3 regions of the Exiguobacterium alkaliphilum genome follow, and region 1 is predicted to be linked to each of the others. Evidence: riboswitches for the same ligand, from Rfam matches in the RefSeq annotation. Region 1 holds a riboswitch; each other region holds the start of a gene.
The links. A riboswitch is a leader RNA that binds a small molecule or an ion and turns the genes downstream of it on or off. The one in region 1 is predicted to bind S-adenosylmethionine.
Positions count from the first base shown of each region.

Region 2: linked by a shared signal. The riboswitch ahead of KB235_RS06410 (methionine ABC transporter ATP-binding protein) and the one ahead of KB235_RS03365 (2,3-diketo-5-methylthiopentyl-1-phosphate enolase) in region 1 are both predicted to bind S-adenosylmethionine.
Region 3: linked by a shared signal. The riboswitch ahead of metK (methionine adenosyltransferase) and the one ahead of KB235_RS03365 (2,3-diketo-5-methylthiopentyl-1-phosphate enolase) in region 1 are both predicted to bind S-adenosylmethionine.

Region 1 covers NZ_CP073101.1:621,377-623,643, forward strand. Annotated here, with positions in the region: gene KB235_RS03365 (2,3-diketo-5-methylthiopentyl-1-phosphate enolase) at 1-1,126, opposite strand, end outside; SAM riboswitch class I at 1,197-1,298, opposite strand; SAM riboswitch class I at 1,502-1,605, shown strand; gene mtnK (S-methyl-5-thioribose kinase) at 1,685-2,267, shown strand, end outside.
Region 2 covers NZ_CP073101.1:1,229,865-1,232,131, reverse strand. Annotated here, with positions in the region: gene KB235_RS06410 (methionine ABC transporter ATP-binding protein) at 1-886, opposite strand, end outside; SAM riboswitch class I at 965-1,070, opposite strand; gene KB235_RS06405 (thioredoxin family protein) at 1,526-1,783, opposite strand; gene KB235_RS06400 (PTS sugar transporter subunit IIC) at 1,968-2,267, shown strand, end outside.
Region 3 covers NZ_CP073101.1:1,299,732-1,301,998, reverse strand. Annotated here, with positions in the region: gene metK (methionine adenosyltransferase) at 15-1,223, opposite strand; SAM riboswitch class I at 1,354-1,470, opposite strand; gene pckA (phosphoenolpyruvate carboxykinase (ATP)) at 1,787-2,267, shown strand, end outside.

The sequences.
Region 1 (2,267 bases):
CGAGCTCGGTCGTCTGGCCGTCTCGTTGTCCGAGGACGTGCGCGATGGCCTGTTTGAACGCCCGGGCCCCGGCTGCGGCGCCGTCTGGGTGTCCGTGGATGCCACCACCGGCATTGATGACGACATCGGTTCCGAAATCACGGATGATGTCGGGAACGAGCCCTGGATGAATCCCGGCTGACGGGACCGGGAGAATCGCTTTTCTTTCGCTCGGTTCCGCGCTTACATCGCGGATGAGGAGCGCCTCGTCACGCGGCGTCGCGAGCGATCCATACGGCGATGGAAAGAGCGTCAAGTCGGCACCGGCGAGTCGAGGAAGCTTCCCGAGTAGGAGTGCATGGCTGATTGAACCGGTCAAGGCGCCGGCGAACGCCGGGTGCGCTAAAATCGGCACGTTCACGTCCGGGTCTTTCGCCAGCTCACGCAAGGTATCGAGCCCGTATGTATAGACGTTGAAGAGGAGGGCCGTTGCCCCAGCGTCAATCAACCGTAGCGCTTGGTCACGTAACGTGAACACCGGTCCGCTTAGCGTGACGGCGTACAGGGCACGTTTTCCGGTCGCCTCGTAATGCTCGTCTAAGACGGTGCGGCCGATCTGCGCCCGCTCAAGTGAAGGGGTGAGCGGATTGTCATATAAAATCTCGTCGTCTTTGACGATATCGATGCCCCCGTCGAGCTGGTCACGGAGCTGTGCTTCTAAAAAGGTCAAGTCTCGGCCGATGACCCCTTTGAAGATGCTCATGACGAGTGGCCGGTCGTAGACGCCGAGTAGCTGACGGACGCCTTCTGTCCCGAACTTGGCGCCGGGAAACGTGTCGCGCAACGCTTCAGGTAAATCGAGGTCGACGAGCCGGACCGAGTCGTCGAGTGATAGCTTTCCGAACGTCGTCGTCAAGATGGATGAGAAGTCCGCACTGACGTTATGGAGCGGGTAGCGGATTTTGAAGCGGCTCGTCGTTTCCGTATGTGACGTCGAGACGACTTCGGCGCGATACGCTTGTAACTGTGCTTGTTCTAGGTGTGGTAAGTCTGTCCACGTGCCGACGGTCAACTCGAGCGCGATTTTCGCGGCGAGGTCGGCCACGCGGTCCGTACGGTTAATTTCATAAGTGGCGATGATGCCCATGTTCGTTCCTCCTTCCGGTCAAACAAAAAATGACCCCATGCCGAGGCAAGAGGTCATCATAAAAAATGAACTCTTATCTCTCAGCGTCTGCTGCAAGAATTAGCACCGTGCCCAATCGGGTCGGTTGCTGCGACATCATCGGGCTTGTCCCTCCGTCTGCTCTTGATAAGAATATGATTTGAAGTTGTGAAATTTAATTGAATTTTTGCACAGAATCGTCACAGCGTCAATTCCTTTTTTGAAATTTTTTTATTTTAGAAATTTGTTTCCATATATGCAAACAAAAAGTGACTCGATGCTCAAAAAAACAGCGTTGACAACCAGGGCGTCGACTCCGTAATATTCAGCTCATAGTCACACAAATCGAATAACACACTCTTATCGCGAGTTGGCAGAGGGAATTGGCCCGATGACGCCGCAGCAACCGACCAGTACGGCACGGTGCTACATCCACCAGACGAATGTCTGAAAGATGAGAGGAACAACCAATCTGGCTGTGCCTCTTTCTCGCGGAGAAAGGGGCTTTTTTTGTGGAAATCATCGAAAGGGGAAATAGACATGGCATATCAACCATTTACTGAACAGACGGTCGTCGACCACGTCCGGGCACTCGGACTGATTGAAGAAGGAGGGATCGCCCAATGCGATGAGATTGGGGACGGAAACTTGAACCTCGTCTTCCGCATCCGTCAAGGCGAACAGCGTCTTATCGTCAAACAAGCGCTCCCGTATGTGAAAATCGTCGGGGAAAGTTGGCCGCTCACGCTTGAACGGGCCTGGATCGAGCAGCTCGCGTTGCGTCAGTTCGCAGAAGTCGTGCCACGTTTCGTGCCGAACGTGCTCGGGAGCGACCGGACGCTCGCGTACACGATTTTAGAGGACTTGTCCGATTATGAAATCGTCCGCACCGGTTACCTCGAAGGGAAGACGTATCCTGAACTGGCCCGTCACGTCGGTGAATTTTTAGGCGAGACGTTGTTCGCCACGTCCGACTACGCGGCCGGTCCAATCGAGAAGAAGCGGAAGGAACGGGAGTATTACAACCCGGAGCTGTGCGACATCACGGAAAAGCTCATTTTCACCGATCCGTATAAAGACGCCGAGTCGAACAATATCGAGGCGGCGCTGCGTCCTGACGTCG
Region 2 (2,267 bases), 610 kb from region 1:
CGATGATGTTGAAGCCGATATCATGCGTCTTCAAGACGTCTGAGAGAATCGGCTGTTCGGCCGTCTCGTTCAAGAACTTGAGCTTGACGATTTGACCACTCGGATAGCGCGCCTTCAAATGCTCGAACGTGAGCGACATGTCGTCGACCGCGCCGATCTGTTTGACGAACTCTTTTGTGATCGGTTGTTCCGGATGTTGGAACACGTCGGCGACTTGCCCGATCTCGACGACTTTCCCTGCTTCCATGACCGCGACGCGATGACAAATCTTTTGGATGACATGCATCTCGTGCGTGATGAGCACAATCGTCAAGCCGAGCTTTTTATTGATGTCGACGAGTAACTCGAGAATCGAGTCGGTCGTCTTCGGGTCGAGCGCGCTCGTCGCTTCATCGCAGAGGAGCACTTCTGGATTCGTAGCGAGCGCACGGGCAATCCCGACTCGCTGCTTTTGACCACCCGATAGTTGTGATGGGTAACTGTCTTCACGTCCGGCGAGCCCGACAAGTTCGACGAGTTCGGTGACGCGGCGTTTCCGCTCGCTTGCCGGTACCCCGATAAGTTCGAGCGGGAAGCTGATGTTTTCAGCGACCGTGCGCGACCAGAGTAGATTGAAGTGTTGGAACACCATTGAGACGTTTTTGCGAACCCCTCGTAACTCTTTTGGACTAAGCTTCGTCAATTCACTCCCGGCCACCTCGATCGTGCCGCTCGAAGGTGACTCGAGCCGGTTAAGGAGTCGAATGAGTGTCGACTTCCCTGCCCCTGAATATCCGATAATTCCAAAAATTTCGCCGCTTTCGATTGTAAGCGACACATCATCGACCGCCTGGACTCGACCGTTTTTCGTGTCGAACCATTTGGCCACATTGCGTAGTTGAATCAATCCCTTTCCCTCCTGACAACAAAAAAAGTACGCACGTTTGAGCAAACGTGCGTACTTTATCGGTACGGACAACGATTGCTCTCATCCTCCAAGGTATACACCTTGCTGGAATTAGCACCATTTCGGATTGCTCCGCGGTTGCTGGGCGTCATAGGGCCAGTCCCTCAGCCTCTCTTGATAAGAGTGTTGTATATTCGATTAGCCTTATCATAGCGACATATTATTTTCATGTCAAACTATTTTATGCGAAAAAATAAAAAAAGGTGCCGTCCGAAGACGACACAGAACGTAGCACCTTGAGTCACAGGAAGGACAACCCATAGATGAACCCCTTTTGCCCGATCAGAGCATTCATCCTTAATATGGGGGATGTTACTCGTCAATCACCCAATCCTGACATGTACCGAACGGCTACGCGGTCTGTATTCCTTCGCTTGATTTTTTTGGGGGACAATCGAAGGGAAGGTCCACTTCAAAATCGCGTAAGCGGGTGGTTCGGCGATGCCTGAACGTCTTGATTGCGAGTAAATCGCGTCCTATTTTTGTGTTCAAGTAAGATGTTGTAATGAATATACCATTCGTGAACTTTCTGTGTCAACTGATTATTTAAAATTTTCAGATTATTCTAATGTTCCTCCGTCACTTGACGAAGGAAAGCACGTGTTGCACGTTTTGGAACGCATAGATTCGATCGGTCACTTGGCCATTTTCAAGCTTCAGGAGCGCCGGGACGCTCATCACTTGATACGCTTCCAGCTCGTTTGGGATGAAGTTCGCATCGCGTTTTTCAATCTTTAAATTAGGATCGACCGCCTCGACGACCGTGAGCATCCGCTCGGCCACGGCGCATGTACCACACATTGGGGCGTATATATATAACAATCCGTCTGTCACCATATTTCTCACCTCTCTCCTGATTATAAGAAGCTTCGTCCCGACATTCAAAAGTTGTGCTCGATTTGAAAAAATTCTGAATACTTCCATTTTTCTGGTTGACGTGCGTCCGAAAGAGGCATAGTATGGTCAATAACTTTAATGCTTTTGTACATAACAGTAAAAGAGAAGGATAGGTGAAGAAGACATGACGGAAGAACGACTTACCGGAAAACAGTTCTTGATGAACGTATTGAACGGACTCAGCCTTGCCATTTTGATCGCCCTCATTCCGAGCGCATTGCTCGGTGAATTGACGAAAGCCATCTTGCCGTATTTTCCGTCGCTCCAGTTCATCTTAGACGCGACGACGATCGCGATGCGCCTCCTCCCGGTCATTATCGGGGTCGCCGTCGCCATGCAGTTCGGCCGCACGGCACTCGAGGCCGGGACGATCGGCATCGCGACACACGTCGGGAGCGGTGCCATCCGCATCGAGGAAGGTACC
Region 3 (2,267 bases), 680 kb from region 1:
TCGTTTTTCTTTGATTACGCGAAGCGTTTCGCGCCTTCTTCAAGTACTGCTGCTTTGTCCGTTTGCTCCCATGGGAGTTCCACGTCCGTGCGACCGAAGTGGCCGTATGCTGCTGTCTGCTTGTAGATCGGGCGGCGAAGGTCGAGCATCTTGATGATGCCGGCCGGACGGAGGTCGAAGTTCTCACGGATGAGTTCTACAAGCTCGGTCTCGCTCAATTTACCAGTGCCGAACGTATCGACCGCGATCGATACCGGGTGTGCGACACCGATTGCGTATGCAAGTTGAACTTCTGCTTTGTCCGCGAGGCCAGCTGCGACGATGTTCTTCGCCACGTAACGAGCCGCGTATGCTGCAGAACGGTCAACTTTCGTAGGATCTTTACCAGAAAACGCGCCGCCACCGTGACGTGCGTATCCACCGTACGTGTCGACGATAATCTTACGTCCTGTGAGACCTGCGTCCCCTTGTGGTCCGCCGATGACGAAACGGCCAGTCGGGTTGATGAAGTATTTCGTCTCCGCATCGATTAGTTCAGTCGGGATGACCGCATCGATGACGTGTTTCTTAAGGTCGGCTTGAATTTGCTCGAGCGTGATCTCCTCGGCGTGTTGCGTCGAGATGACGATTGTGTCGATGCGAACCGGGTTGTTCGCTTCATCGTACTCGACTGTCACCTGCGTCTTACCATCCGGACGGAGGTAAGGGAGCGTGCCGTTTTTGCGGACTTCCGCCAAACGACGTGACAATTTGTGTGCGAGCGAGATTGGAAGCGGCATGAGTTCAGGCGTTTCTTTCGTTGCATAACCGAACATGAGACCTTGGTCCCCTGCACCGATTGCATCGAGTTCTTCTTCAGTCATTTGACCTTCACGTGCTTCGAGCGCTTGGTCAACACCTTGGGCGATATCGACTGACTGCTCGTCGATTGACGTCAAGACAGCACATGTCTCGGCATCAAAGCCGTATTTCGCGCGTGTATAACCGATCTCACGGACCGTTTCACGGACGACTTTCGGGATATCGACGTATGTCGATGTCGTGATTTCACCAGCTACGAGCACGAGACCTGTCGTGACAGACGTCTCAGCCGCAACGCGGGCGTTTGGATCTTCTGCTAAAATCGCGTCCAAAATCGAGTCTGAGATTTGGTCACAAATTTTATCCGGGTGTCCTTCAGTGACGGACTCCGAAGTGAAAAGTCGACGGTTCAAGTTTGACATTTCAAAAAACCTCCTATAATAAGGGTGATGTGTGGACGGTACTCGTTCCCCTTACGCGTTGCTTTGGGACGGTAATGAAAAAAACCTTTCGCCACGTTCAATGGGAAAGGTTGAATCGTTCTTCCTTACCCTCTTATCGTTCGAAGCTTACGCTTCGCTTCAGGATAGCACCTTTTCCGACTACATTTCCGTCGGACGGTTGCTGGGCTTCGTAGGGCCTTGTTCCCTCCACCGCTCAGAATAAGAGTATCCGTTACGAACACCATCATATAAATGACGTACCGTTCTGTCAAGCGTATCGACCGAATTCGTAAAACTTTTCACGAACGGGCAAATAGTTATGTTTGTGAAATAACAAACATTTTTATGACGGTTTCCGATTTTGTTCTATGACCTGGTACAGAATATGTTAGAATGACAATGTAAGAAAGCGCTTACTTGTTAAAGTGAAGAAACGCTTGTTTTTAATTAGTGTGTCACATATAATAAAAACGTCATACTAATTAACTGCGGAAGTATGCGGATTTCATCCACATCTATTTAGGGGAAAGGTGGGATTCGGGATGGCGACAACGCTCCTGAAAATCGAAGAATTAATTAACGGTGCCGACGTGAAACGGAACTTGACGGTTCCAGAATTGGTGGAAGAAGCCATTCAAAACGGGGAAGGTGTGCTGACGAAAGACGGGGCTTTATCTGTCAGTACAGGCAAATTCACAGGCCGGTCACCAAAAGACAAATTCGTCGTGCAAGATGAAGTCAGCAATCACTTAGTCGACTGGGGACCGGTCAACCAACCGATCGCCGAAGAGAAGTTCACAGCGTTGCTCGATAAGGTGCTCACCCATCTTGAGCAAAAACAAAAGCTCTACTATCTTGAAGCGTCAGCAGGTGCGGATGAGCATTACACGCTTCCGGTTCGCGCCATCACAGAATATGCATGGCACAGCTTGTTCGCGAAGCAACTGTTCCTTCGTGAATGGCCGACAAAAGGTGCGTTCGACCCGTTCACGGTCATCTATGCACCGAGCTATAAGGCAGATC